2 linked regions of the Labrys monachus genome follow. Each later gene encodes a partner of the first gene's protein in a complex. Links are inferred from orthologs where the notes say so. Each region holds a gene or a part of one and is shown on either strand. Other genes may lie near its edges. The genes, in order: J3R73_RS17830 and pnp.

Region 1 (14,583 bases):
GTAGGCGGTCATCGGGTCGAGCACCTGCTCGCTCTTGTCGATGAGCCTCGGCTCGTCCTGGCCATGCCAGGAATCCGCGTTGCAGCCCTGGCAGACCCGCTCGTCATGCTTGTAGATGGTGCGGCCCCAGCGATCCTGGATGCGGTCGATCAGGGTCGGCTTCAACAGGCGGCCGCCATTGGCGATCATGCCGTAGCCCGTCACCATGCGCAGCACCGTGGTGCCGCCGGCGCCGAGCGCCATCGAAAGATAGGGCGGCAGATCGTCGTAGACGCCGAAGCGACGCGCATATTCGGCGATCAGCGGCATGCCCATGTCCTGCGCCAGCCGCACGGTCATGACGTTGCGCGAATATTCGAGTCCGAAGCGCAGCGTCTGCGGGCCGTAGAAGCGGCCGCCATAATTCTCGGGGCGCCACGCGCCCTGGCCGTTGCCCTGGTCCACCTCGATCGGCGCATCCATGACCACCGAGGCCGGCGTATAGCCATTGTCCAGAGCGGCGGCATAGATGAACGGCTTGAAGGAGGAGCCGGGCTGGCGGATGGCCTGCGTCGCCCGGTTGAACTCGCTCTGGTCGTAGGAGAAGCCTCCGACCATGGCGAGCACGCGACCGGTATAGGGATCCTCCACCACCATGGCGCCGGAAATCTCCGGGATCTGGCGCAGGCGAAAACGCCCGTCGGGCTTGGGCTCGACATAGACGACGTCACCCGGCTTCAGCACCTGGCTCACACGGGTGACGGCCCGGCCCCTGAGCGGCCCGGTCGCCCAGCGGGCCCATTTGACGCCGTCGAGATCGACGACCCCCGTCGGCCGGTCGGCGGAAAGGGCGCCGAACTTGTCCAGCGGCGGCTGCAGGCCGATGCGCGCCGTCGCGTCGCCCGATTCCAGCACGATGGCGACCTGCCAGGGCTGGATGTCGGTCATCCGCTTCTCGCCGGCGACGGCCTGGCCCCAGTCGTCCCCCGGCGGCACGTTCCGGATCGGCCCCCGGAAGCCGCCGCGCTCGTCGAAGTGGACGAGCCCGTCGATCATCGCCTTGCGCGCCTCGCGCTGCAGCTTCGGATCGAGCGTGGTGCGGACGGAAAGACCGCCCTCGTAAAGCTTGTCCTCGCCGTAGCGCTCCGCGATCTCGCGGCGAACCTCCTCGGTGAAATAGCTCGCCGCGTAGCTCTGCGAGGCATCCACCTGGCGCGGCGTGATGGTGAGGGGTTCGGCCTGCGCCTTTTCGCCGTCGGCCTTGCTGACATAGCCGTTCTCGACCATCTGGCCGATCACCCAGTTGCGGCGGGTGACGGCGGCATCGTGCTGGCGGATCGGATTGTAGTTGTTGGGTCCCTTGGGCAGGGCCGCGAGGTAGGCGGCCTGCGCGACGGTGAGTTCGTCGACCGACTTGCCGAAATAGTTCAGCGCGGCGGCGGCCACACCGTAATTGCTCATGCCGAGATAGATCTCGTTCAGATAGAGCTCGAGGATCTTGTCCTTCGAATAGGTCTGCTCCAGGCGTAGCGCCAGGATCGCTTCCTTGATCTTGCGCACGATGCTCTGGTCGGGCGCGAGGAAGAAGTTCTTGGCCACCTGCTGGGTGATCGTCGAAGCGCCCTGCGGCCGGCGGCCGGATCCGTGATGCTGGATGTTCAGCCAGATCGCGCGCATCACGCCTTCCGGATCGATGCCGATATGCGAATAGAAATTCTTGTCCTCGGCCGAGATGAAGGCGTGAATCAGCAGGGGCGGCACCACTTCGATCGGCAGGTACAGGCGGCGCTGGCGCGCATATTCGGCAAGCAACGTTCCGTCCCCGGCATGGACGCGCGTCATCACCGGCGGCTCGTAGTTCTCCAACTGTGTATAATCAGGCAGATCGAGTGTATTGGCGCGCACGTAATAAGCTGCCACGCCTCCCCCGACGAGGAACGTCAGCGACGCCGTTGTGAAAAGAAATCCAAGAAATCGAGCCAGCAATCTCATCACAACGCTTTCATCGGCCTATTCTTGCGCGTGCGGGCGATACCCTCGGTCATGGGGAACCGCCGCCAGCGCACCTGCGGCGCTCTTTACCACGCCGGAGCGATGGAACCCAAGCTTGGCAGGACTTCGGTAACGCTTTTGCGCCGGGTTTGTGGAAAAACTGCGACTCGTGTCCGCCGTCAGGGCAGCGCCTGCGTCGTGCCGCGCCTGCGTTCGGCGAAGAAGGCGTCGACGGCGGTCAGCACCGCGTCAGCCGCATGGTCGCGCCATCCGTCCGACGTCAGCAGCTTCACGTCGTCCCGGCTCGAGAGATAGCCGAGCTCCAGCAGCACCGAGGGAATGTCGGGGGCGGTGAGAACGAGGAATCCGGCCGACCGGTGCGGATTCTTGTTGAGCGTGGCGGCAGAGCGGAATTCGTCGATCAGCACATTGGCGAAACGGTTGGAGAAGGATTTGGTCTCGCGGCGGGTGAGATCAATCAGGATGTCGGCGACGTCGCCCGGTTCGGATGCCAGATCCACGCCGGCGATCGCGTCGGCCTTGTTCTCCTTCTCGGCATAACGGGCCGATTCGGTATCCGAAGCCTTGTCGGACAGGGTGTAGATGGTCGCTCCCCTCACGCCGAAGGGATCGTGAAGCGTGTCGGCATGGACCGAGATGAAGAGCGAGGCCTTGTTGGCGCGGGCGAACTGGATGCGGCCCATCAAGGTGATGAAGGTGTCGTCGTCCCGCGTCAGCACGGCGCGGTACCGGCCGGTATCGTTGATCTTTCTCGCCAGGATCTTGGCAAAGGCGAGGACGATGTTCTTCTCCTGCGCGCCGTCGCGCGAGGTCGCGCCGGCGTCGATGCCGCCATGCCCGGGGTCGACCACCACGACGGGGAGGCCGGGCTGGCTCTCGGGCAGCAGGTTCGTCGGCGGCGACGGCGAACCGGCATTCGGCGTGACTTCGGAGCCCTGCTGCGTCGCCACGGTGTGCATGAAGGTGGCGCGGTCGGTCTTCACGAGATCGATGACCAGCCGGGCCGGCTGCCCGTCGGCGGCGTCGAGCAGAAAGGACTTGTCCACCGAGACGGGCGCGTTGGCGTCCAGCACGATGCGGGAACGGGCGACGGCGATCAGCCCGAACCGATAGGCGCTGACGAGCCCGCGCGCATGCTTGCCGGCATCCTGAGGGATGTCGAACGCGATTTCCGGGAGATCGACGACGACGCGATAGGGGTCCGCGAGGACGAAGGCGTGGAAGTTGAGATCGGCGGTCGGGCCGGTGAGATCGACGATGAGACGCGTCCGCTTCTCGTCGCCGACGAGACGCGCGTCCGTCGCCGTGAAGGCGGCCTGGGCCCCCGCCGCCGGCGCCTGCGGACCGGTGGCGGGCGGCGGAGCCGGCGCCGGCATGACGGGCACGCTCTGTGCAGGCAGGGCCGCGGTCGTTTGCAGGCCGGGCCGCCGGGCATCCGCGGCATGGGCGACCGCGCCGTACAGGCCTGCGGCCAATAACCCGATCGCGATTGCTGCACCCGGCTTCATTCTCGCCGCATTCTCCACGTTGTGGGCAGCGGGAAGCATAGCCCTGAGCATGTTGCCGGGCAGTTAACCCGGGCGGCGGCGGCAAAACAAGGGGAGCAGCCGTAAAACCCCCTCGGGCGCGCGCGACAGGGCGGGAATTAGTGCCTTTATTGCAACAGCCAATAGAAATCCTTGCCAAACCAAACAAGGAATCGATAAAACAATTTCGCTCTCGAATGGTTCTCCGACCATGCCGAATTCGAGCATCAGAATGGTCCCTGCAGACCGTGCACGCCTCATCGGGGCGTGACGTTCGTCTGCGGTGACGACCAAGCCGAAACATCGATGCGGCGGCTGATGTTACCTTAGAGGAAACGGAGGATCAGCGTGGCACGCGGATCGAGCGATCCGGATCGGCGCGAGCGCCGATTGGATATTCCGTCCTGTGTCGTCGACCGAGAGCACCGTTGCGAGACCCCCTCGTGACCTGAACCCGGTGATGGAGCGATGCAGGAACAAGCATCCCCCGGACGTCGTGACGCCAAGCAACGAGCAATCCCCGCAGGGATGGCGCGAACCCTTTCGCTTCCGCTTCCGAAACAAGCCAGCCGCTTCTCATCGAGCCCCCTCCCCGCCAACGGAACAAGCGCCCGCCTCCGCGGCATGGACGCGCCGGCCCCCCGTGCCGGCAGCCATTTGCGATCGCGTGCCCGCGCTTTTCAGAGAGACCATAATGGCCAACAAAATGCTGATAGACGCCGCCCACCCGGAAGAGACCCGGGTCGTGGTCGTGCGTGGAAATCGTGTCGAGGAATTTGATTTCGAGGCTGCCAACCGCAAGCAATTGCGCGGGAACATCTATCTCGCCAAGGTGACCAGGGTCGAGCCCTCCCTGCAGGCCGCCTTCGTGGAATATGGCGGCAATCGCCATGGCTTCCTCGCCTTTTCGGAGATCCATCCGGACTACTACCAAATTCCGGTCGCCGACCGCCTCGCGCTGCTCGCCGAGGAACAGCGCTCGCACCGCGACGAGGACGAGGAGGACGAGAACGGCGGCGAGGGACGCCGCAATCGGGATCGCCGCCGCGGCCGCAATCGCGGGCAGAACCGCAGCGAAGCCGCGGAGGCCGAATCGCATACGCGCTCATCCGCTGCGGAAGGCGACGAGAATGACGGCGGGAGCACCGACGAGACCTTCCGCGCCGACGGCGCGCGCGAGAGCGAGGATGCCGCTCCCGAGCGGCGGGGAAGCAGCTCCGAAGGCGGCGAGGAGGAGTCCTCGGGAGGCGCCATCGTCGAGGTGGGCTCGGGCAGCGACGAGGAGCATATCGAGGCGCTCGGCGGCGGCGATGCAGCGGATGACATTCCCGAGCGTGTCGTGCGCTCGCGCAAGCAGTACAAGATCCAGGAAGTGATCAAGCGGCGCCAGGTCCTCCTGGTGCAGGTGGTCAAGGAGGAGCGCGGCAACAAGGGGGCGGCGCTCACCACCTATCTTTCTCTCGCCGGACGCTATTCCGTCCTGATGCCCAACACGGCGCGCGGCGGCGGCATCAGCCGCAAGATCACCAATGCCATCGACCGCAAGCGCCTGAAGGCCGTCGCCGGAGAGCTGGACGTGCCGGACGGCATGGGCGTCATCCTGCGCACCGCCGGTGCCTCGCGCACCAAGGTCGAGATCAAGCGCGACTTCGAATATCTGCTGCGGCTGTGGGAGAACGTGCGCGACCTGACGCTGAAATCGGCGGCGCCCACCCTGGTCTACGAGGAAGGATCGCTGATCAAGCGCTCGATCCGCGATCTCTACAACAAGGACATCGACGAGGTCATCGTCGCCGGCGACGACGGCTATCGCGAAGCCAAGGACTTCATGCGCATGCTCATGCCGAGCCATGCCAAGAACGTCCAGGCCTATCGCGAGGCGGCACCGCTCTTCCAACGCTTCGGCGTCGAAGCGCAGCTCGACGCCATGTTCTCGCCCTCCGTCAGCCTGAAATCGGGCGGCTACATCGTCATCAACCAGACCGAAGCGCTGGTGTCGATCGACGTGAACTCCGGCCGGGCCACGCGCGAGCACAACATCGAGGACACCGCGCTCAAGACCAATATGGAAGCAGCCGAGGAAATCTCGCGGCAGCTTCGCCTGCGCGACCTCGCCGGCCTCATCGTGATCGACTTCATCGACATGGATGAGAGCCGCAACAACCGTTCGGTGGAGCGCAAGCTCAAGGATTGCCTCAAGAACGACCGCGCGCGCATCCAGGTCGGCCGCATCTCGCATTTCGGCCTGATGGAAATGTCGCGCCAGCGCATCCGCACCGGCGTGCTGGAATCCTCCACCGAGGTCTGCCCGCATTGCGGCGGCAGCGGCCATGTGCGGTCGGTCACCTCCGTCGCCCTGCACATCCTGCGCGCGCTGGAAGACCAGTTGCTCAAGAGCGCGACGCATAATCTGGTCCTGCGCACGCGCACGGCCACGGCTCTCTACGTCCTCAACCACAAGCGCGGCCATCTCTATGCCCTGGAGGCACGCTTCGGCGTTGCCATCATCGTCAGCGCCGACGAGAGCATCGTCGGCAGCCAGAACTACCTGATCGAACGTGGCGAGCTCGCGACCCCGCAGGAACCGCGCGTCGTTTCGACGACCGTGCAGGTCGATTCCTTCCCGCCGGTCGAAGAAGTGGCGGAAGTCGAGGAAGAGGTGGACGTCGCCGCGGACGAGGAAGAGGCGGAGACGCAGGCTTCCCCCCGTGCAGCGCGTCCGCAGGAAGGCGAGGCCGAGGGCGCAGATGGCGGACGCAAGCGTCGCCGTCGGCGTCGGCGTCGGCGTGGTCACGCCAACGGCCCGGATACCGAGAGCCAGGCCTCCGCGGAGGAGAGCGGCGACGACGCGGATGAAGGCGGTGACGTCACCCCGGCCGACAGCGTCGAGGTCGAGGTGCCGGGTGCCCCCGAAGCCGGCGAGATCACGCCGGCGGCCGAGGCTGCTCCGGCGAATGCCGAGGAGGTGAGCGCGGCCGAGGCCGACGACACCAAGCGGCGCCGCCGTGGACGCAGGGGCGGACGCCGCGCCGCCGGTGAGGACGAAGCGGCCCCGGCAGCAGCAGCAGCCGTCGAGGCAGCCGAGGCGGCCCCGGCCGCTGAAATCCCCGCAGAGCCGGCACCGGAAGCCGCACCCGCTCCCAAGGCGCGGCGACGCGGCCGCAAGCAGGTGCCGATCACGACCGAAGCAGCGCCGGCTCCGGAAGCCGTGACGCAGGCGCCGGCGGAAGCCGTATCCGCCCCGGCTGAAGCGGAACAGCCCTTTGCCGAGCAGGGACCGGAGCCCGCCGCCGGTCCGGCCGAGGAAGCCGCTCCTCCCGCTGCGGCTCAGGAACCCACCGCTTCGGCCGAGGCGGTGGAGCCCCCGGCCGCCGAGGCTCAGCCCGCGGCAGACGAGGCACTGTCCACGGAGCCGGAACCCGCCCCGCCAGCGCCGGCGATCCGCGAAGTCCTGGTGTCCAACCCGGACGCCTATGTCTATGTCGACGCCATCGATCCGGCCAAGCCGAAGAGGGCGGGCTGGTGGTCGAAGAAGTAACGAACTGACGACATTCCCCTTCCGGCGCCGCCGGAAGGGGTTTCGATGCGTCCTCATGCGCGGGCCGATTGCATCAAATGGCGAGATGCCCGGGCCGGCCGGCCTTCGGGCCGCAGCCTTCGGCTTTTGTGCCGGAGCCGATGGCGCCGCGGGGGCTTTCGCTATAGTGTCCCGCATGCTCAGCGGTGATTTCGCCGGAAGGTGATGCGGCTGCGGCCCGTTTTCACCGTGAATGCGTCTGATTTCCCGTGTCCAGCAAGCCCGTCTACAAGAACATCGCCTTCGTCTCCAGCACCACGCCGGCCGCCAGGAAAGCCATGAAATCCCTGGCTGAGCGCTACGGAAACGTGCCGCTCGCGGAAGCCGACATCATCGTCGCCCTCGGCGGCGACGGGCTGATGCTGCAGACCCTGCACAAGCTGCTGGGGCGCAAGATCCCGATCTACGGCATGAATCGGGGCTCCGTCGGCTTCCTCATGAACGAATTCCACGAGGACGATCTTCTCGATCGCCTTTCCAAGGCGCGGCGCAGCGTCGTACATCCCCTGTCGATGGAAGCCGAGGACATCCAGGGCAACCGCTCGCGCTCCTACGCGATCAACGAAGTGTCGCTGCTGCGCGCCAACTTCCAGGCGGCCAAGCTGCGCATCTCCATCGATCACCATGTCCGCATCGAGACGCTGATCTGCGACGGCGTCATCGTCGCCACGCCGGCCGGCTCCACGGCCTACAACCTTTCTGCCAACGGCCCCATCCTGCCGCTGGATGCGCCGCTCCTCGCGATGACGCCGATCTCGGCGTTCCGGCCGCGGCGGTGGCGCGGCGCGATCCTGCCGCAGAAGGCCCATGTCGCGATCGAGGTGCTCGAGCCGGCCAAGCGCCCGGTCAATGCCGTCGCCGACAACAACGAGGTCAAGGACGTGCGCCATGTCGAGATCGCCATGGATTTGTCGCAGGACCTCGTCATGCTCCACGATCCCGGGCATTCGCTCGACGAGCGGATCCTCCGCGAACAATTCGACTGGTAGAAAGCCGATGCGCCTCCTCCGATGCCTGTGCCTGGTTGCCTTTCTCGCCGCTCCTGCCGTGGCGTTGGCGGCGGATGAAGACCAGGTCAAGCTCACGGCTCCGATGATCGAGAACTTCATCACGGCCCATGCGGAGCTTGCCGCCCTCGCGGGCGATCTGACGAAGCAATATGGCGACCGTTCGGACACGCCGGGCGACGATCCGGTCGCGTCCCTGCCCGCCTACAGCGATATTGCCGAGGCCAAGGCGCGCATCGACGCGCTGCTGAGCAAATATGGCTACAAGGATTTCGACGAGTTGGAAGTCGTCACCGATTCCGTCATGCTCGCCTACCAGGCTGATATTCCCGACGGCGCGGATGACGACGCGCACGCTGCACCCGAGAAATCCCCGGCCGATCTCGATGCCGAAAAGGCGAAGGCCAAGGCCGACGTCGAGGCGGATGCCAGCCTGACGCCGGACAAGAAGAAGGAAGCCCTGCAGCAGATCGACGACCAATATGCCTCGCTGCAGGCCTTGACGCCCCTGCCCGGCAATGCAGACATCGTCAAGCCCTATCTCGACAGGCTCAAGCCGATCGCCGACGCGAACTGACCCGGGCCTCGGAACCGCTTCGAAGGGACCGTCTTTTCTCTGTCCCGGTGCTTTCCAGCAGGAAGAGCCGGCGCGCCATGGAGTTCGCATGAACCACGATGCCTATCCCGACAGCTACATCGCCGACATCCTACGCTCGACGCACAGCATCGCCATGGTCGGCGCTTCGGCCAACGAAGTCAGGCCCAGCTTCTTCGTGCTGAAATATCTCAAGCTGCGCGGCTATGAGATGTTCCCCATCAATCCGGGGCTCGCCGGCAAGACCATCCTCGATTTGCCCGTCCATGCCAGCCTTGCCGACCTTCCCGGCCCCGTGGACATGGTCGACATCTTCCGCAACTCGGAGGCGGCAGCGGCCGTGGTCGACGAGGCGCTGGCTCTCCCGGTGCCGCCCAAGGTCATCTGGATGCAGCTGACGGTGCGCAACGACGCGGCGGCGGCCAAGGCGGAGGCTGCCGGCATCAAGGTGGTGATGAACCGCTGCCCCAAGATCGAATATGGCCGCCTTTCCGGCGAGATCGGCTGGGCCGGCGTGAATTCGCGAGCCCTGTCGTCCAAGCGGGCGACGCGCGATCCGCGCGGATTCCAGCGCCTGGGGCTGCGCGACTGAGCCGGGCCTGCGCAACCGCACGTTGACAGGGCCGGGACGCTCCCTGAAAAGAGGCCCCGACAAGAACCACGAAGACCGCAGGAGGAAAGACCATGCCGCTTGATGAACAGCCCGGCTTTGCAACGCTCGCCGTCCATGCCGGTGCCCAACCGGATCCGACCACCGGGGCGCGGGCGACGCCGATCTACCAGACCACGTCCTTCGTCTTCGACGACGTCGACCACGCCGCGTCGCTCTTCGGCCTGCAGGCCTTCGGCAACATCTATTCGCGCATCGGCAACCCCACCAATGCGGTACTGGAGGAGCGCGTCGCCGCCCTCGAAGGGGGCACCGCCGCGCTCGCGGTGGCGTCCGGCCATGCCGCCCAGTTCCTCGTCCTGCATGCGCTTATGCAGCCGGGCGACGAGTTCATCGCGTCGAACAAGCTCTATGGCGGCTCGATCAACCAGTTCAACCACTCCTTCCGCTCCTTCGACTGGAACGTGCGCTGGGCCGACGCCAACGATCCCGGCAGCTTCGCCGCGGCAGTGACGCCGAAGACCAAGGCGATCTTCATCGAATCGATCGCCAATCCCGGCGGCATCGTCACCGACATCGCGGCGATCGCCGCCGTCGCCAGGAAGGCGGGCATCCCGCTCATCGTCGACAACACGCTGGCTTCGCCCTATCTGTGCCGCCCCTTCGAATTCGGTGCGGACATCATCGTCCATTCGGCGACCAAGTTCCTCGGCGGCCACGGCAATTCCATCGGCGGCGTCATCGTCGACGGCGGCAGGTTCGACTGGCTCGCCTCCGGCCGCTATCCCTTCCTGTCGGCGCCGCGCCCCGAATATGGCGGCATCGTCATCGGCGAGACCTTCGGCAATTTCGCCTTCGCCATCGCATTGAGGGTGCTCGGCCTGCGCGACCTCGGCCCGGCCCTTTCGCCCTTCAACGCCTTCATGATCCTCACGGGCATCGAGACGCTGCCGCTTCGCATGCAGAGGCATTCGGACAACGCTCTTGCCGTCGCGAAATTCCTGGCCGATCACGAGCAGGTGGCCTGGGTATCCTATCCCGGTCTCGATTCCGACCGCTACAATGCGCTGGCGCGCAAATACTGCCCGAAGGGCGCCGGGGCGGTGTTCACCTTCGGCCTGAAGGGCGGGCACGAAGCGGGCGTCAGGGTCGTCTCGAACGTCAAGCTGTTCTCGCATCTCGCCAATGTCGGCGATACGCGCTCGCTGATCATCCATCCCGCCTCGACCACGCACCGGCAATTGTCGGACGAGCAGAAGGTCACGGCGGGCGCCGGGCCGGACGTGGTGCGCCTGTCGGTCGGCATCGAGGACGTCAAGGACATCATCGCCGATCTCGACCAGGCCCTTTCGGCCGACTGATCAGACGGCGGCCGGCCGCGCTCCCGCCGGGAGCGCGGTTGCCGTGGTGGTGAGGCGCTGCGCGTGGACAGTGACGGCGGCAAGCAGCACGACGCCGCCCAGCTGGTGCAGGATGGCCGACCACAGCGGCACCACGAGAAGCAGGGTCATGATGCCGATGGCCGCCTGGCCGAGGGCGACGAGCCCGATCAGCACGGCGCGGTCGCGCGCCGCGCCACTGCCGTGCCGGATCGCCAGGAAAGCCTGGAAGAGAGCCAGCAGCACGATGAGATAGGCCACCATGCGATGCTGGAACTGCACGGTGAGCGCATTCTCGAAATGGTTCGCCCAGGCGGGAGCCATGATGTAGAGATTGCCCGTCGACGGCAGGAAATGCCCGTCCATCAGCGGCCACGTATTGTAGGAGAGGCCCGCCCTGAGGCCCGCCACCAGGCCGCCCATGAAGATCTGGACGAGAACCAGAGGAACGAGAAGGGCCGCGATGGCCTTCGCGAGGCGCGGCAGCGTGTCGCCATCGGCCCTGCGCGTCAGCGAAGCGGCGACCCAGACCGTGGCGGTGAAGATGATGCAGGCCAGCGTCATATGCATCGCGAGACGGTATTGCGAGACCTCGGTGCGGTTTTCGAGGCCCGAGGCGACCATCCACCAGCCGAGCAGGCCCTGGCTGCCGCCGAGCACGAGCAGGCCGACGAGCCGCCATGCCAGCGCCCTCGTCAGCCAGCCGCGGACCCAGAACACCATCAGCGGCACGAAGAAGACGAAGCCGATCAGCCGCCCGAGAAGGCGATGGCTCCACTCCCACCAATAGATGAACTTGAAGTCGTCGAGCGACATGCCGAGGTTGAGCTGGGTATATTGCGGAATGGTCCTGTATTGGGCGAACGCCGCGTCCCATTGCGTGTCGGTCAGGGGCGGAACGACGCCGGTGACCGGCTTCCACTCGACGATGGACAGGCCGGAATTGGTGAGGCGGGTGGCGCCGCCGACGACGACCATCGCGACGATCATCAGCGCGACGACGATCAGCCAGGCGCGGATGACGCCGTAATGATCCTGGTTGCCCGGCGCTGCCGCCACCGATCCGCTCGCGATTGCCGTCACGCCCTGTGCCTTTCCTGCCGGCCTCTTCGCACCGGCCCGATTATGCTCTAGAAGCGGGAACAGATATACAACACGTCAACCACGGGCAACGTGCACTCGCGTCGCAGTGCCCTGGTGCAGGAGAACGATATGCGCCCTCCTCTGCGCAAGCTGGTCGGGTCGGTCATGATGCTGGTCCTCGTGGTCGTCTACGCGCTCGTGGCGATGGCCCTCGCGGAAGGCCGCGTCAACGACACCCCCGTCTGGATCCAGCCGGTCCTCTATGCGGCCCTCGGCCTGGCCTGGGTGCTTCCGGCGATGCTCATCATCAAATGGATGGAAAAGCCGGCCCGCAAGGCGCCCGCCGACCGGCGGTGACATCTGCGGCTCGCCGGGTCCGACCGGGCGGCAGGTGCGGGACCGGCCTCGCGGACCCGCGATTCTCGGCCGGCAATGTGTAAGGGCGGACAGGATGTCCGCGCTCCCGGGAAGGGTCAGAGGCCTGCCGCCGCCAGCAACGCCGCGTGCAGCCCCCTGACGTCGCGCCGGCCGTCATAGCGCTGCCCGTTGACGAACAAGGTCGGCGTGGCGTTGACGCCGCTGTCGATGCCGCTGCGGAAATCCGCCTCGATACGATCGGCGAAGCGGTCGTTGAAGGCATCCGCCATCGCCGCTTCGCTCAAGCCGAGCCTGCGGCCATAGGCACGCAGCGAACGGTCGTCGAGCCTCTCCTGATTGTCGTAGAGGATGCGATGCATCGGCCAGAACCGGCCGATGTCATCGGCGGCTTCGGAGAACTCGGCGGCGCGATGGGCATGGGGATGCAGGCGCGTCACGGGAAAATGCCGGAACACATAGCGCAGCCGATCGCCCATGAGGTCGCGCACGGCGTCGATGACGCCCACCGTCTCCCCGCAATAGGGACATTCGAAATCGCCATATTCGACGAGCGTGACCGCCGCATCTGCGGGGCCCTGGGCGTGATCGCGCGGACCGACCGGCTGGGAAAGGGTGCTCACGCTCGACCTCCAGATCACGTGGGATAGGCTGGCGCCGGAAAGCGAGGGTTCGTGGCGGCGCCGTCGCCGGACGAGGCGCCGATCAGCCCCCTCGCCCGACCTCGACGGAGGCGGGACCGAAATCGAACAGCGTCTGGTAGAAGAGGTGGTGCGACACTACCACATAGACACAGGCAAAGAGAATGGCAGCGACAAGGGTCGTCAGGGCCGCCTTGCGCAGCAGCATCGGCCGCTGCGGAGCCGCCCCTTCGCTGCCGGGCACGACCTCGCCGGCCTCGAACTGGCTCTTGACGCCGAGCGGCAGGATGGCGAACAGCGTCATCCACCAGATGACGAAGAAGAGGGCGACCGAAAGCAGGGGCGACATGGCGTCCGTTTCTCAAGAAGTTGACCGCAAGGCCCTGGCACGACGTTGCCGAGGCCCTGCCTCGAATGCCCGCCGCGATGCGGCCAGCCCGAGCCTCGCCCATTTCAACGCCTGTTCGGGATCGTCGAGCGCTTCGTCCGGCAAGCTCCAATAGGGAAGGGTCACCGTTCGTGTCCTGCCCTGATAGGTGAACGGAGCGGAACCAGCCTGCTGGAACAGCGGGATGGTCTGCGCATCCGCCTTGATCCAGATCTGCTCGAAGGCGCCGAGCGCGAACACCCGTCCCTCCGAATAGAGCCCGACGCCGCCGAACAAGCGCCTGATGCTCAATTGCGGCAGGCCGGCGAAGAGATCACGCAGATGATCCGGATCCATCGTCGGCAAAGACCTCGATCGGCGGACCTCAGGGCGTCGCTTCCAACGCCGCGTCGGAAGCCGGCGTGATGGCGACCGATTCCCCGCAGCCGCAGGCGGATGTCTGGTTCGGATTGTTGAACACGAATTGCGCCGACAGCTTGTCGGTCTTGTAGTCCATCTCGGTGCCGAGCAGGAAAAGCACGGCCTTGGGGTCGATCAGGACCTTCACGCCCTTGTCCTCGACGATCTCGTCGAGAGGATGGACCGCCTCGGCATATTCCATCGTGTAGGACATGCCGGCACAACCGCCGTTCTTCACGCCGACCCGCACCCCTTCGAAGGGCCTGTCGGCGCCCGCCATGATGGACTTGATCTTCTCGGCCGCCGCATCCGTCAGCGACACGACTTTGAACTTGGGACGAATCTTGCTCACTTGCCACTCCAACAGCGCCGGGTTCAAGGCCCGGCCCTCGGACGATACGACCCCAATATAGGCTCGATTCCAGGACAATGCGAGGGCCTGGAGAATGCGAGCCCCTCGGCCCTCACCACATGTCGAGCGCCACGCGCGCCTCGTCCGACATGCGCGACTGGTCCCACGGCGGATCGAAGACCATGGTGACCTGCACGTCCGACACGCCGGGAACGCTCAGGACCGCGTTTTCGACCCAGCCGGGCATCTCCCCGGCGACGGGGCAGCCCGGCGCCGTCAGCGTCATGTCGATGGACACCTTGCGGTCATCCGCGATCTCGACGCGGTAGATCAGGCCGAGTTCATAGATGTCGGCGGGAATTTCGGGATCGTAGACCGTCTTCAGCGCCGCGACGATGCCATCGGTCAGCCGGTCTATCTCCTCGGGCGGCAGTGCGGTCGCACCGGCCACGGCGGGTTCATTGGGCCTGGTCTCGGCCAGATCTGCGTCGGCCATGAATGCCTCCGTCATGCAAAAAAGGTCTGCGCCTTGTTCAGCGCCTCGACGAGCATGTCGACCTCCTCGAGCGTATTGTAGAGCCCGAAGGAAGCACGGCATGTCGATGTCACGCCATATCGCGCCAAAAGCGGCTGGGCGCAATGCGTTCCCGCCCGCACCG
Region 2 (14,053 bases), 1.6 Mb from region 1 along the record:
GGTTTTCCGTGCGCCGCCCGCAGCGGCCTTGCAGCAGAGGGCCGCGGCAACGACATGGAGGGGCATGGCGGCATGGGGCCGCCGTGCAGCCCGAGGAGAGCAGCAGGCAAGCTGCCTCGCTACAAGAGGACGCGGGATCCGTTTTGAAGACGCGCAGGGCGCGGCAGGATCGCGCATCAGACCGGACGGGCAGCAGACCATGGCAGGATCGCAGGATGCATTCCTGGAGCTTTCGGCTCCGAGGATGCATCGCGCCGTCTTGCTCATGGCTGCTTTCGTTTATGCCTGCTTCGTCTGGTCGCCCACACAAGGACAGGATTGAACAGAATGTTCACGATATATCGCGAAGAGCTTGAATGGGCCGGCCGCAAACTGACGCTCGAGACGGGCAAGATCGCCCGCCAGGCTGACGGCGCGGTGCTGGCTTCCTACGGCGACAGCACGGTCCTCGCCACCGTCGTGTCGGCCAAGGAGCCGAAAGCGGGCATCGACTTCTTCCCGCTCACCGTCAACTACCAGGAAAAGGCCTTCGCGGCCGGCCGCATTCCCGGCGGCTATTTCAAGCGCGAAGGGCGTCCGTCCGAGCGCGAGACCCTGATCTCCCGCCTGATCGACCGTCCGATCCGCCCGCTCTTCGTCGAAGGCTATCGCAACGAGACGCAGGTCATCGTCACCGTCCTCTCGCATGACCTCGTCAACGACACCGACGTGCTCGCGATGGTCGCCGCCTCCGCTGCGCTGACCCTGTCGGGCGTGCCCTTCATGGGGCCGGTGGGCGCCGCCAGCGTCGGCCTCGTCGACGGTGCGCTCAAGGTCAATCCCACCGTCGACGAGATGAAGGAATCCTCCCTCTCGCTCGTGGTCGCCGGCACCGCCGACGCCGTGCTGATGGTGGAATCGGAAGCCAAGGAACTCTCCGAGCAGACCATGCTCGAGGCGGTCATGCTCGGCCACAAGGGCTTCCAGCCGGTGATCGAGGCGATCATCCGCCTCGCCGAGAAGGCGGCCAAGGAGCCGCGCGACTTCCAGCCTTCCGACCGCTCGGAATTCGAAAAGGCCATGCTCGAAGTGATCGAAGGCGATCTGCGCGCCGCCTATTCGATCACCGCCAAGCAGCAGCGCTATGCCGCCATCGACGCCGCCAAGGCCAAGGTCATCGCCCATTTCCTTCCCGAGGGCGCCGAGACCCCGGCTTATTCCAAGCAGCAGGTCGCCGAGGTCTTCCACGACCTCCAGGCCAAGGTCGTGCGCTGGAACATCCTGGACAACGGCATCCGCATCGACGGCCGCGACGTGAAGACGGTTCGCCCCATCGTCGCTGAAGCCGGCATCCTGCCCCGCACCCACGGCTCGGCCCTGTTCACCCGCGGCGAGACGCAGGCCCTGGCCGTCGCCACCCTCGGCACCGGCGACGACGAGCAGTTCGTCGACAGCCTGGAGGGCACCTACAAGGAGCGCTTCATGCTCCATTACAACTTCCCGCCCTACTCGGTCGGCGAGACCGGTCGCATGGGTTCGCCCGGCCGCCGCGAAATCGGCCACGGCAAGCTCGCCTGGCGTGCCGTCCATCCGATGCTGCCGCCGCAGCACGAATTTCCCTACACCATCCGCGTCGTGTCCGAGGTCACCGAATCCAACGGCTCGTCCTCGATGGCGACCGTCTGCGGCACCTCGCTGGCGCTGATGGATGCCGGCGTGCCGCTGCGTGCGCCGGTGGCGGGCATCGCCATGGGCCTGATCCTGGAAGGCGAGCGCTTCGCGGTGCTGTCCGACATCCTCGGCGACGAAGATCATCTCGGCGACATGGACTTCAAGGTCGCCGGCACCGAGAACGGCATCACCTCGCTGCAGATGGACATCAAGATCGCCGGCATCACCGAAGAGATCATGCAGGTCGCTCTGGAGCAGGCCAAGGGTGGGCGCCTGCACATCCTCGGCGAGATGTCGAAGGCGCTGACCGGCGCGCGCCCCGAACTCGGCGAGCATGCCCCGCGCATCGAGGTGATCACCATTCCCGTCGACAAGATCCGCGAGGTCATCGGATCGGGCGGCAAGGTCATCCGCGAGATCGTCGAGAAGACCGGTGCCAAGATCGACATCCAGGACGACGGCACCGTCAAGGTCGCCTCCGCCTCGGGCACGGCGATCAAGGCCGCGATCAACTGGATCAAGTCGATCGCCTCCGAGCCCGAACTCAACGCCGTCTATGACGGCACCGTGGTCAAGACCACCGATTTCGGCGCCTTCGTCAACTTCTTCGGCGCCAAGGACGGCCTCGTTCATATTTCGCAACTGGCTGCGAACCGCGTGAACAAGGTCACCGACGTGGTCAAGGAAGGCGACAAGGTCAAGGTCAAGCTGCTCGGCTTCGACGAGCGGGGCAAGGTCCGCCTGTCGATGAAGGCGGTCGACCAGGCCACCGGCGAAGACCTGGAGAAGAAGGCCAAGGCCGAGGGCCAGGCGGCCGAGTAAGATCTCCTCCCGAGCCCGGGAATCTCCGGCGCGTAACGATCATGGGCGGCCCTCGCGGGCCGCCCTTTTTCTTGGGACGGTGTAGACTGCGGGCGTCCCCACGACAGGAAGCCCGGCATGGCGCTGCCCTCTCTCCACCCGATCGACCTTCGTGCCGAGGCCGGAACGGCGTTGCTGCAGGCGGTGTCGGACCAGGCCTCGCCTGCTCTGGCCGCCGTCGCCGCCCGTCTTGCGCGCGCCTTTGCGGTCCGCTCTCCCTTCGCGCCGGGACTTGTCTGTATCGGCGGGGAGGTCGTGCTCGACGCTGCGGCTTCTCTCGCCAATAGGGCTCCGCGCCTGAGCGTCACCGGCAATGGCGAGACGGCGGAGGCCGCCTTCATTTCCTGCCTCGGCGAGACGGCCGACCTGCTCTCGCAATTCGAAAGGGACGGCGATATCGCCGCCCAGGGCGGCCCGGCCGGCCTGCCGGGGAGCATGGCCGATGGCTGGATCGGGGCTGGGGCGATCGGCGCGGGCCGGGCCCTGGACTGGATGGCCGGTGTCGAGGCGGCCTCCGGCGACCCCGTTCTCCTGCCCGCCGATCTCTGCCTGCGGCGTGACCCGGCAAGGCGCGTCCTGGCGCCGGCCGGCGCCTTGTCGGCCGGGGTCGCCGCCGGGCCCGACCGGGAACGGGCCGCGCTGCGCGCCATCCTCGAGCTCTGCGAACGCGATGCGGCGGCGCTCTGGTGGTTCGGCGGCCGCGCGCCGCGGCATTTCGCTGCGGACCATCCGGCTGGCCTCGCCGGCCGCGCGCTGGTGGGGCGCCTGAGGCGGGGCGTGGAGGGCCGCCGCACGCTGCTCCTCGACATCACCGCCGATCCCGGCGTGCCGGCCGTCGCCGCCCTGTCGATGGATGGGGACGGCCGGGGCCTCGCCTGCGGCGTCGCCGCGCGGCTCGCCCCGGAAGAAGCCGTCGCGGCGGCCGTGCTCGAAATGGCCCAGATGGAATTGTCGGCGCCGATTGCCGCGGCCAAGCTGGCCGAACGCGGCGAGGCCGGGCTCAACGAGGCGGACCGGCGCCATTTGCGCCGGGCCGCCTTTCCGGCTGCCGGGTGTCCCCTTCTCGAAAGCGCCGGCCTCTCCAACGCAGCGGCGCTCTTCGACGGCAGCAGCCGGACCGGCGCTCTCGATCGGCTCGTCGGCCATCTCCGCGAGCGCGGCATCCGCATTTTCCTGGTGGATCTGTCGCGGGGCGATATCGGCATCGCCGTCCTGCGCGCGGTCTCTCCCGACCTTCAGCCCTATTCTCGGGACGTGACGGCGAAGCGCCTGGAAACGTTGCGGAACATGCCGGGTCACGGAGAGTTCGCCGACGGCTTGCCGCTCTTCTAGATGTGCATTGCCATCGGGCGGCATGCCGTGCCATTCTCATTCATAATCTTCCAAAGGAACTCGTCTTCCGTTGGAAGACGGATCTTCCAAGAGGGGCGAGGGCCTTGGGGATTGCCTTGCAGGATATGTCGAACGCGGCAGCCGACGGGGCCGGGAGCGCTGGGGAGCGCCCGGTGCTGATTCTGCGCGTGCTCGGTGATTTCTCGGCCAGTTTCAACGGGCGCAGGCTCGACCTGCCCAAGCGCAAGACGCGGGCGCTGATCGCCTATCTGGCGTTGTCGGACAACGCCCATGACACGCGCGAGCGCCTGGTCGGGCTGCTGTGGAGCGAGAGCGACGAGGAGCGGGCGCGCGCCTCCCTGCGGCAGGCCGTGCACGACATCAAATCCGCCTGCGACGCCGTCGGCTTCGACGGCTTCCGCCCCGGCAAGCTGACGCTCTCTCTGGAGCGCGGCCGCTATCAATGCGACGTCGACGAGATCATCGCGGCGATCGTGCGTCAGGACGTGCCGGAGCGCCTGCTGTCGACCCAGCGGCTGCCCGATGCGCTGCTGGAGGGCCTCGACGATCTCGATCCGGCCTTCCAGATCTGGGTGCAGACCCGGCGCCAGCTCCTGCACGACCGGCTGACCCTGGGCCTGGAGGCCCTGCTGCCGCCCGAGGGCAGCGGCATCGATTCCAGCGCCGTGGCGACCGCCCTGCTCAATCTCGACCCGACCCATGAGCCCGCCTGCCGGCATCTCATCCGCGCACGCGCCGCCCGGGGCGACATCGGCGCCGCGATGAAGGCCTACAAGACGCTGTGGGACGTGCTGGAGGCCGATTTCGATATCGAGCCTTCCAAGGAGACGCAGGACCTCATCGTCGAGATCAAGCAGCAGGCGGACTGGAGCGCGACGCGCCCGAGCCGGCCCGCGGCGCTGCAGAGCCAACCGGTCTGGGCCAAGGGCGTCCTGATTTCGGTCTGCCCCTTCGATGCCGGCGGCGTGCCGACCGACAAGCGCTACGTCGTCGACGGCTTCCAGCACGAGCTGATCGCCTGCCTGATGCGCTTTCGCGAATGGTCCGTGCGCCCCCTGGCGCCCGACCAGAAGCCCGTGCCGGCGAGCTGGTTCGCGCCGCCCGAATATGTGGTCGAGGGCACGACCTATGAATCGGGCGGCGAGATCCGGCTCATCATCACCTTCCGTGACGCGGCGACCTCGATCTGCGTGTGGAGCGAGCGTTTCAAGCTGTCGCTGGCGACCTGGCTCGAAATGCAGCAGCAGATCGTCCGCAAGATCGCCACCGCCCTGAATGTGCATCTGTCGGCGGAAAGGCTCAGGCGCATCGGCGTCGAAGGCAGCATCGCCTCCGACATCCATGATCGCTGGCTGCGCGGCCAGGCGATGGTGCATCGCCTGGCGTCGGAGGACTGGCGCGCGGCGCTCGCCGTCTTCGAGGAGCTGGTGCGCGACGCGCCCGACTACGGGCCGGCGCTCACCAGCCTGGTGCAGATGAACAACACCGAGCACATCGCGCGGCCGGGCGTCTTCCTTGACCGCGCGCGCCTCGCCGATGTGCTCGTCCTGGCGCGCCGCGCCGCCCATCTCGACCCGCTCGATTCCCGGGCCCAGCTCAACCTCGCCTGGACCCACCAGCTCGCCCGCCGCGCCGACGAATCCACTTTGCACGCTTCCCTGGCCATCGATCTGAACGGCAGCGACCCCTGGACGCTGATGTCGGCGGGATTGATTTTTGCCTATTGCGGCAAATACGCCGAAGCCAGGGATTTCGCGGCAGCCTCGGTCGATATCACGCCGCTGGCGACGCCGCAGCAGATGACCTATCTTTCGGTCATCAAGTTTCTCGTCGGCGATTATGAAGCCTGCATCGAACTCGCCGCGAATGGATTAGACGCATCCCCGGGTTTTCGGATGTGGGTCACCGCCGCCCTCGCCAGGCTCGGCCGCTCGCGAGAGGCCGCGGCCGAACTCGACAAGACCTATGTCAGGATCAGGAGCGACTGGCACGGCAAGCACAATCCGACTCCCGAAAACATGGCGCGTTGGATGCTGCATCTCTATCCCATCGCCGTCGCCGAGGATTGGGAGCACCTGCGGGCCGGTCTCGGCGGCGCTGGAGCGCCGGTCGAGAAGGCTGCCTTCGGGGTCTGGTAAGTACGAATCGGGCCGCAGCTTCCGCTCGCCCGATCGTCTCGTCAGTGGCAAGTATTGATCGTGTACTCGCCCACGCGTTCGGCGTGCAGCTGGGCCCGCTGCGTGGCGGTCTGGACTTCCGCCGGCTTCACGTCGGTTTCGAAGATGCGGCTGTAGAACGTCGGCAGCCAATAGTCCTGCCCCGCGAGCAATTGCTGCTCGGATCGCTCCAGCGCATCCTTGGCCGGCAGACGCAGCACATAGGTTTCGAGGGTCGCCTGCGCGAGCAGGAAGCCGAGATCTTCGTCTCCGGTGACAGGTGTATTGTTGCCATCCTCGAAATGCATTCCGACCTTGGCGGCGATGGCCTGGGTTGCGAGGTCTTTGAAGCAGGTCGGCTTGGGATATTTCGGCGGGTTTTCGACTTCCGTCGGCAGGGGTTCGGCTTCCGTCGGCTCATGGTCGACATAGTTGCGGCCCGTGGCCCACGTCTTCACGAGTTTTCCCCAGGCGAAGTTGTCGTCCACATTGATGCGATAGCGTTCCATAGTTTCCCCTTCCAGCGAAAAACCGCTCAAGCATGATATTCAATTCAGTCGCAGTTCACTACTTTGTCCCTTGGGTAGTCTCACCCAAAGATCTCGTCATTTCCAGCGGAACTGATCGTCAGCCATTCAGCCCGGACGGAAATGCGACGGCATCGCCGAGATAGTCGATCAGCGAATTGAAATCCCGGATGCCGGACAGGGCCTGCAGCTTGTCGTCGGCGTCGAGCGCGATGCGCGAGACCGCCTTGAGCTGCACGTCGAGATCGGCGAGGGGATCGATGCCCAGCACCCTGTCCTGGTTCAGCACGCCGAACAGGGTGTCGGCCATGACGATCGACCCGAAGATGCCGAGATGCTTGCCGCTGGCGCCCGGCGCATGGGCGGCCTCGAAGCGTACGAAGAAGGGCATCGGCGGATCCTGGATGATCGCGGCGATGTCCTCGTCGGTCGGTGCATGGCCGACGCGGTTTCTCTGCTGCGCCAGCCAGTCGCTCATCGGCTTGGCCCAGGGCCGGGCCGTCGGAAGCTGCGCGGTGGTGTCGTCATAGAGGAGGGACGAGCCGGCGATCAGGTCCCCATGTGTCCTGGCGATCTCCGCGATGAGGGCGTTGACCGACCAGGGGCAGGTCATCACCGATCCCAGGAGGTCGCGGTAGATCAGGCTGCCGCCGCCGGGCGGCTTCTGGCTTTCGATGGAAAATTCCAGCTGCCGATGCGTCCACGGACCGAGCCGGACGCTGAAATTGCCAGTCTTCGGATCGTCCCCGAAGAAGCGGTGCCAGTCGACGGTCCATTTCGTCAGCAGCGGCATCTGGTCGGGACGCAGGTCCGAATTGAAGCGCATGATGTCGGTGAAGTTGAAGGACTTGTCGGGCGCCGCCGGGCTGTCGGGGAAGGTCGTCAGTTCGTTGAAGGAATATTTCGCACGGATCATGGCGTGGCCGAAGCGCATGACGCCATGCGTGAATTCGAGCGGCGCGGTCCAGATATCCTCTTCGAGCCCGGTCCAGTCCTCGAGGAACGGTCCCGAGCCGGCGCGATAGACCGCATAGACGTCGGGATGGAGGATGCGCGGCAGCAGGTCTTCCCGGATGAGATGGCGGTAGATCAGGATGCACGCGCATTGGGCGGCGAAGAAATTGCGCTGCGCCGCCGCGAAGCTGTTGGCGGTCGGCGGCAGGCTCTTGTCCCGGGCCAGCGTCTCGACCGCCGCGTTATGGAGGTGATGGAACAGCACCGTCATCTGCGAGATGAGGGCGTGCATGTCGTTGCGCGGATCGGCGATCAGCGCTTCCGGATAGAGGGGCGAGCCGTCGGGAACCGTGGTGTCGCGGCCCCTGGCGATGTCGCGCAGCCGGCCGCTGGTATCGTCGCGCGTCCGGCCCAGCCGAAGGCGGGTGCGCAGCTCCACCGCCGGGTCCGGCTGGTAGGCATGCGGGCAGACGGCCGGGCCGCCGCCATAGATCGCATCGAGCCTGAGCGGCACGCGACGCTGGTTGGCGAAGCCGACGGTCTGCGCCTCGCTGCGCGAAAGCGTCAGCGAGCTGCTCACCATGTCATGGGCGATGAACTGCATGAAATAGGTGAAGCCGCTGGGAAGGCCGCGATTGAACCAGGCGCTGATGCCGTCTTCCTGGCCGGCGGGGATGGGCGCCGCCTCGATCATGTCGGCGAGCTTGTGCATCAGGTCCTGCACCTGAGTGAATTGCTGCGCGTCCGCGGGATCGAACGGGCGCCGGGCGACGGCGAAGCGTTCCTTCGGCTCGGGCGGCCGGATGAAATGCCGGAAGCCCGCCATGCCCCGCTGGCGCGGATCGCCCGCGCCGGGGGCGCGTGCCGCCAGGGGATCGACGTCGGCTTCCAGAAGAGACCGTAGATTCAACGTCTTGGGTATGTTCGACAGAAACCGTGCCCTGCTGCTACCGTGACCACTCATGCTCGCGTCCTCCCCATACCGCCGGTTACGACATCCGCGTGATCGCAGCGTGAAATGTCGGCGCTATAGTACCGCCAACGCAGTTCACGCTGCGATCACGCTGCCTTCTTAACGCTGCGCCATCCATCGGGCGCGTCGGAACAAAAGCCTGAGAATGGCTCCCTGCGCAGCACGGTGTCCCGTCACACCGAGACGAATTGCAGGCATTTGATGAGTGATTTTCTCACGCGAATGAACAATCAATTCCGATTTTCGCGCTGTGAGAGTCCCCATCTTCCCATTACGGAAATTCGCGAGGAAGTGGTCACCGTCGAGTCACGGCAGAACGTCCTCACCATCACCGCGCCGGAAACGAGCCTCGGCAGCCCGCGGATCTACGGGCGTCTCACCCTCGAACTGGCGGGGTCGTCGATCTTCATGATCCTGCCACGCCTTCCTTCGAATGTCGTCGACAATTCCTTCTTTCCGGCCATGGGCTCGATCCTCATCTTCGAACCCGACGCGAGCGGCCTGCGGCGCATGCGGGCGACCGGGATGGACAGCAACAGCGGCCAGTGCCGCGGCTGGATCTTCGATGCCGTCGAGACCCTGCCGGGCCCGTCGAACTTCGATCGGGGATAGGCTTCATCCCGCATTGCTCCGCCCGCCCCAGTCAGCTGCCGGCATCCTGCCCGCCATCCCGCCTCCGCGCCGTGCCTCTTCGCACGGCCCGGCGCGCCCGCCGGGACTATTTCTCCTGCGATTGCCTTCGCCCGAGCGGTGCGCGATGGTGGGGCATCGCCGAAACCGTGAGCGCCCCATGACCAGCTACATCATCCTCGGCATCGTCGCCGTCGTCGCGCTCTATGCGATCACGGCCTATAACGGCCTCATCCGCAACAAGAACCTGACGGCGGAAGGCTGGAGCGGCATCGACGTGCAGCTGCGCCGCCGCGCGGACCTCATTCCCAACCTCGTCGAGACGGTGAAGGGCTATGCGACCCATGAAAAGGGCGTCTTCGAAGCGGTGACGCAGGCCCGCGCCGCCAGTCTCGGCGCCAAGGGCGTCGGCGCCAAGTCCGCTGCCGAAGGCGGGCTGCAGGCGGCGCTCGCCAACCTCTTCGCGGTGGCCGAAGCCTATCCCACCCTCAAGGCGGACGCCAATTTCCGCGACCTGCAGAGCCAGCTCTCCGGCATCGAGGACGACATCCAGGCCTCCCGGCGCTACTACAACGGCGCGGCGCGCAATTTCAACACGCAGATCGAATCCTTTCCCTCCAACCTCATCGCCAACGCCTTCCATTTCCAGAAGGCCGAATATTTCGAGATCGGCGACGAAGCGGCCCGCACCGCACCGAAAGTCAGCTTCGGAACGCCCTGATGGCACGGGCTGCGACGGCCTTCTCCCTGCTGCGCGGGCTCCTTCTCCTCGCCGCGCTGCTGTTCGGCCTCCCCGCCTGGGCGGACGAGCATATCCTCGCCTTCGACAGCGCCGCCACGGTCGATCCGGATGCGGCCCTCGACGTCGTCGAGACGATCCGGGTCGACGTGCAGGGCATCCGCATCCGGCACGGCATCAACCGCGATTTCCCCACGCGCTACAAGGATCGCAACGGCAACCTCCTGTTCGTCGGCTTCCATGTGGAAGCGGTGAAGCGCGACGGCCGGAGCGAGCCTTATGTGCTGGAGGGCCTCAGCAACGGCGTGCGTATCCGCATCGGCGACAAGGATGTCGTGCTGCCGCCGGGGCCGACGACCTATGAGATCCGCTACCGGGCCACCCGCGAGATCGGCTTCTTCGACGGCTATGACCAGCTGTACTGGAACGTGACCGGCAATGGCTGGGAGTTTCCCATCGACGCGGCCAGCATCCGCGTCACGCTGCCGCCCGGCGCCGCGGCCCTGCGATCGAGCCTCTACACCGGCTATCAGGGCGCGCGGGAGCGCGATGCCGCCGTCGACGAAAGCGGCGCGGCCTTCGCCGCCCATACCACCGCCCCGCTGCAGCCGAACCAGGGCTTCACCATCGCGGTCGACTGGCCGAAAGGCTTCGTGACGCCGCCCGGCCGCCTGCAGAGGATCCTCTGGTTCGTCGAGGACAATGCCTCGACCGTGGTCGCCCTGCTCGGCGTCGTCGTCGTCGCAGGCTTCTTCCTCGGCGCGTGGTGGCGGGTGGGGCGCGATCCGCCGGCGGGCGTCATCGTCCCCGCCTTCCGCCCGCCGGCCGGCGTCACGCCGGCCGCCGCCCGCTATGTCCGCCAGCGCGGCTTCGACGACAAGGCCTTTTCCAGCGCGGTGATCGATCTTGCCGTCAAGGGCTATCTCAAGATCGTCGACACGGCGTCGTCCTACCAGCTCCAGCCGCTCGGCAAGGCGCCGACAGGCCTGATGCCGGACGAATTGCGCCTCGTGCAGACGCTCGGAACAAGCCCCCTCGTCCTCTCGAATACCAGCTACCGGCGGGTCGAGGCGGCCCGTTCGGCCCTGCGCAGCGCCCTCGACCTCGCTTATGGCGGCAAGGCCTTCAGCCTCAATCGGGGGTGGTTCGCGGCCGGCCTCGCCCTCTCCGTCGCCTTCCTCGCCGTCGCCTTCGTGCTCGGGTCCGGCGAAGCCGGTCCGCTGATCGTCGGCGCCTTCTTCGTCGTCTGGTGGGCGATCATTTTCGCGATGGGACGCCGGCTGGTCGCCAGCCTCGCCGGCGTGCGCGGCGTCGCCGCCATCGGGCGCCTGTTCGGCCTCCTCGTGCTCGCACCGTTCGTGCTGTTCGGCCTCGCCCTGCCGGCGGTGTTCGCCTCCGTCGACGGCATTTCGCCCGGGGACTGGCTGCCCATGCTCGCCGCCGCCGCGATCGGCGGGCTCAATCTCGTCTTCTTCTTCCTGCTGCCGGCACCGAGCCGGGCCGGGCGCGACCTGCTCGACAAGATCGAGGGCTTCCGCATGTATCTGGCGGCGGCGGAGGAAGAACGCCTGAACATCCTCAATCCGCCGCAGCGCACGCCCGACCTCTTCGAGCGCTATTTGCCCTATGCGCTGGCGCTCGGCTGCTCGCACGAATGGAGCAGCAAGTTCACCGCCGTGCTGGCGGCGGCCGGCATCACCGCGCCCGCCTGGTATGTCGGCACCAACTGGAACCCCTCGAACCCCACCTCCTTCGGGACGCGGCTTGGCGACGGGCTCGCCACGAGCGCGGCCGCCGCCTCGTCCCCGCCCGGCTCGAGCCCCGGCACGGGTTTCGGCGGCGGCGGAGGGGGCGGAGGTGGCTCGTCCGGCGGCGGCGGCGGTGGAGGAGGGGGAAGCGGCTGGTAGGGCCGCGCCCGCTCTTCGCCGGGGTCAGACCGCGGCGGCGATCTCGGCCTGGATCGCCAGGGCCGCGGCTTTCGGATCCGCCGCCGCGACGATCGGGCGGCCGACGACGAGATGGTCGGCGCCGGCACGCAGGGCGTCCCCCGGCGTCATGATGCGCTTCTGGTCGCCGCTGTCGCTGCCGGCGGGGCGCACGCCCGGCGTCACCAGCAGCATGCGGTCTCCGACGCGGCGCCGGGTCGCCGCGGCCTCTTCCGGCGAGAGGACGAGGCCGGGCAGGCCGATCTCCAGAGCCTGCCCGACGCGCAGGGACACGAGGTCGCTCACGCTCTGGCGATAGCCGGATTCGGCGAGGTCGGCGGCGTCGTAGGAGGTCAGCACCGTCACGCCGAGGACCTTGAGGTCCGACCCCCGTGCGCCTTCCACCGCCGCCCGCATCGTCTGCGGAAAGGCGTGCACGGTGAGGAAGGTGACGCCCATGCGGGCGATCGCCTCGACGCCCTTGGCGACGGTGTTGCCGATGTCGTGCAGCTTCATGTCGAGAAAGACCTTCTTTCCCGACGCGACCAGCGCCTGCGCAAAGGGCAGGCCGCCATTGAAGACGAGCTGGTAGCCGACCTTGTAGAAGGTGACGCTGTCGCCCAGCTGCGCGACCAGGGCCTCGGCCCGTGCGACGCTGTCGATGTCGAGGGCGACGATGAGACGGTCCCGCTGGTCCAAGATCAGTTCCTCGAAAGCTGGCGATAGGTCCAGACCCGTGCCGGCGGCACGTTGAGCCAGATGCGCGGCGACGCCTTCCAGGTGAAGAAGGCATTGCGAAGCGGCATCGGCGAGGTCAGGGAGTAGGTGAACTGGACGAACGGGCCGCCGGCCTGCATCAGGCTGAAGGCCTGGGCGAGCAGCGCGAGCCGGGCCGGCTCCGGCTTGGTAAGGAGGGGGAGCCCGCAGACGACGGCCGCCGCCTTGGCGGACAGCATGCCGTCCAGCGTCTTCGCCAGGGCATAGGCATCCCCCTGCACGATCCGCGCTTTCGGGAAGCGACGCCGCAGCAGGTCACAGAATTCGGGGCTGTATTCCACCAGGACGAGCCGGTCCTCGGCGATGCCGCGCTCGATCAGCGCCTGCGTGACGGGGCCGGTGCCGGGGCCGATCTCGATGACGGGTCCCGGGGATTGCGGGTTGACGGCTCGGGCGATGGCGCGGGAAAGGGTACGGCTCGACGGGGTGACGGAACCCATCTGCAGGGGCTTCTCGGCCCAGCTTCGGAAGAATTGAGCGGCATCGTGCAGTCGCCTCGGTGATTTCCTGCCCAACTGCCGCGATTCATTCCGATGAAGCATCGCCATCCTCCTGTTACTCGAAACCACCGCTATTGACGGACGGCCGCGGCGTCAAGGCAAGCCGTCCGAATGCGACAAATTTGCGGCGTTTCCCTGAAAGTCGATGCCGGCCTCGCACCATTCCGTGCGGACTTCGCCATCGGTTTCGTCGACGGCGAGCGCCGAGGCGGCGGCCAGCCGTTCCGGCGCCAGCCGCGACAGGGCCCATATGGCGGCGCCCCGCACGAGCGGCGAGGGGTCGCGCAGCAGGCGTTCGACGGCCGGCACGGCCGCCCCGTCGCCGCCATTGCCGAGGGCGACGAGGACGTTGCGCATGAAGCGGTCGCGGCCGATGCGCTTGACTGGATTGCGGGCGAACAGCGCCCGGAATCCGGCATCGTCGAGGCGAGCGAGATCGAGGAGGCGCGGCTGGCGCAGTTCGGCGCGCGCGGCCAGCCTCTGCTCGCGCGCCGTCTGCGCGAATTTGTTCCACGGACAGGCCGCCAGGCAGTCGTCGCAGCCATAGATGCGGTTGCCGATCGCCGCCCGGAACCGGCGCGGGATCGGCCCCTTGTTCTCGATGGTCAGATAGGAGATGCAGCGCCTGGCGTCGAGCCGGTAGGGCGCCGGGAAGGCGGCGGTGGGGCAGGCGTCGAGGCAGGCCCGGCAGGAGCCGCAATGGTCGCGTTCCGGCCCGTCCGGCTCGATCGCCGCCGCGCTGAAGATCGCGCCGAGAAAAAGCCAGGACCCGAACTCGCGGCTGACGAGATTGGTGTGCTTGCCCTGCCAGCCGAGGCCCGCCGCGGCCGCGAGCGGCTTTTCCATCACCGGCGCGGTGTCGACGAAGACCTTCAGGGCCTGCCCCGTCGTCTCGCCGAGCCAGCGCCCCAGGCTCTTGAGCTTCTTCTTGACGACGTCGTGGTAGTCGTCGCCCTGCGCATAGGCCGAGATCAGCCCGCCGGCGCGATCCTCGAGCCCCAGCCTCGG

What was found.
Region 2: the proteins of J3R73_RS17830 (region 1) and pnp are in contact, whole or in part, in a cryo-EM structure (PDB 9QH0), measured with the Escherichia coli proteins. The link is inferred for Labrys monachus from one-to-one orthologs.

What each region holds. Positions count from the first base shown.
Region 1 is NZ_JAUSVK010000001.1:3,912,272-3,926,854, forward strand. Bases 3,828-7,256 are described here. They hold J3R73_RS17830 (Rne/Rng family ribonuclease), read left to right. Parts: upstream 3,828-4,212; coding sequence 4,213-7,056; downstream 7,057-7,256. In the rest of the region: J3R73_RS17820 (penicillin-binding protein 1A), read right to left, coding at 1-1,971; J3R73_RS17825 (N-acetylmuramoyl-L-alanine amidase), read right to left, coding at 2,151-3,467; J3R73_RS17835 (NAD kinase), read left to right, coding at 7,305-8,084; J3R73_RS17840 (hypothetical protein), read left to right, coding at 8,092-8,679; J3R73_RS17845 (CoA-binding protein), read left to right, coding at 8,768-9,289; J3R73_RS17850 (O-acetylhomoserine aminocarboxypropyltransferase), read left to right, coding at 9,382-10,668; J3R73_RS17855 (COX15/CtaA family protein), read right to left, coding at 10,669-11,769; J3R73_RS17860 (DUF2842 domain-containing protein), read left to right, coding at 11,899-12,126; J3R73_RS17865 (DsbA family protein), read right to left, coding at 12,243-12,767; J3R73_RS17870 (DUF1467 family protein), read right to left, coding at 12,850-13,134; J3R73_RS17875 (TfoX/Sxy family protein), read right to left, coding at 13,147-13,509; J3R73_RS17880 (HesB/IscA family protein), read right to left, coding at 13,538-13,915; J3R73_RS17885 (SUF system Fe-S cluster assembly protein), read right to left, coding at 14,037-14,420; J3R73_RS17890 (cysteine desulfurase), read right to left, coding at 14,432-14,583. UniProt on the Escherichia coli protein: Endoribonuclease that plays a central role in RNA processing and decay. Required for the maturation of 5S and 16S rRNAs and the majority of tRNAs. Also involved in the degradation of most mRNAs.
Region 2 is NZ_JAUSVK010000001.1:2,295,307-2,309,359, forward strand. What follows is about bases 1-2,899. They hold pnp (polyribonucleotide nucleotidyltransferase), read left to right. Parts: upstream 1-327; coding sequence 328-2,472; downstream 2,473-2,899. Other genes in these bases: J3R73_RS10400 (YcaO-like family protein), read left to right, coding at 2,590-2,899. Outside these bases: more of J3R73_RS10400, read left to right, coding at 2,900-3,843; J3R73_RS10405 (BTAD domain-containing putative transcriptional regulator), read left to right, coding at 4,017-6,002; J3R73_RS10410 (hypothetical protein), read right to left, coding at 6,044-6,529; J3R73_RS10415 (peroxidase family protein), read right to left, coding at 6,648-8,465; J3R73_RS10420 (hypothetical protein), read left to right, coding at 8,766-9,086; J3R73_RS10425 (LemA family protein), read left to right, coding at 9,265-9,825; J3R73_RS10430 (DUF2207 domain-containing protein), read left to right, coding at 9,825-11,750; pyrF (orotidine-5'-phosphate decarboxylase), read right to left, coding at 11,775-12,473; J3R73_RS10440 (class I SAM-dependent methyltransferase), read right to left, coding at 12,470-13,087; tRNA epoxyqueuosine(34) reductase QueG, read right to left, coding at 13,139-14,053. UniProt on the Escherichia coli protein: Involved in mRNA degradation. Catalyzes the phosphorolysis of single-stranded polyribonucleotides processively in the 3'- to 5'-direction. Also involved, along with RNase II, in tRNA processing.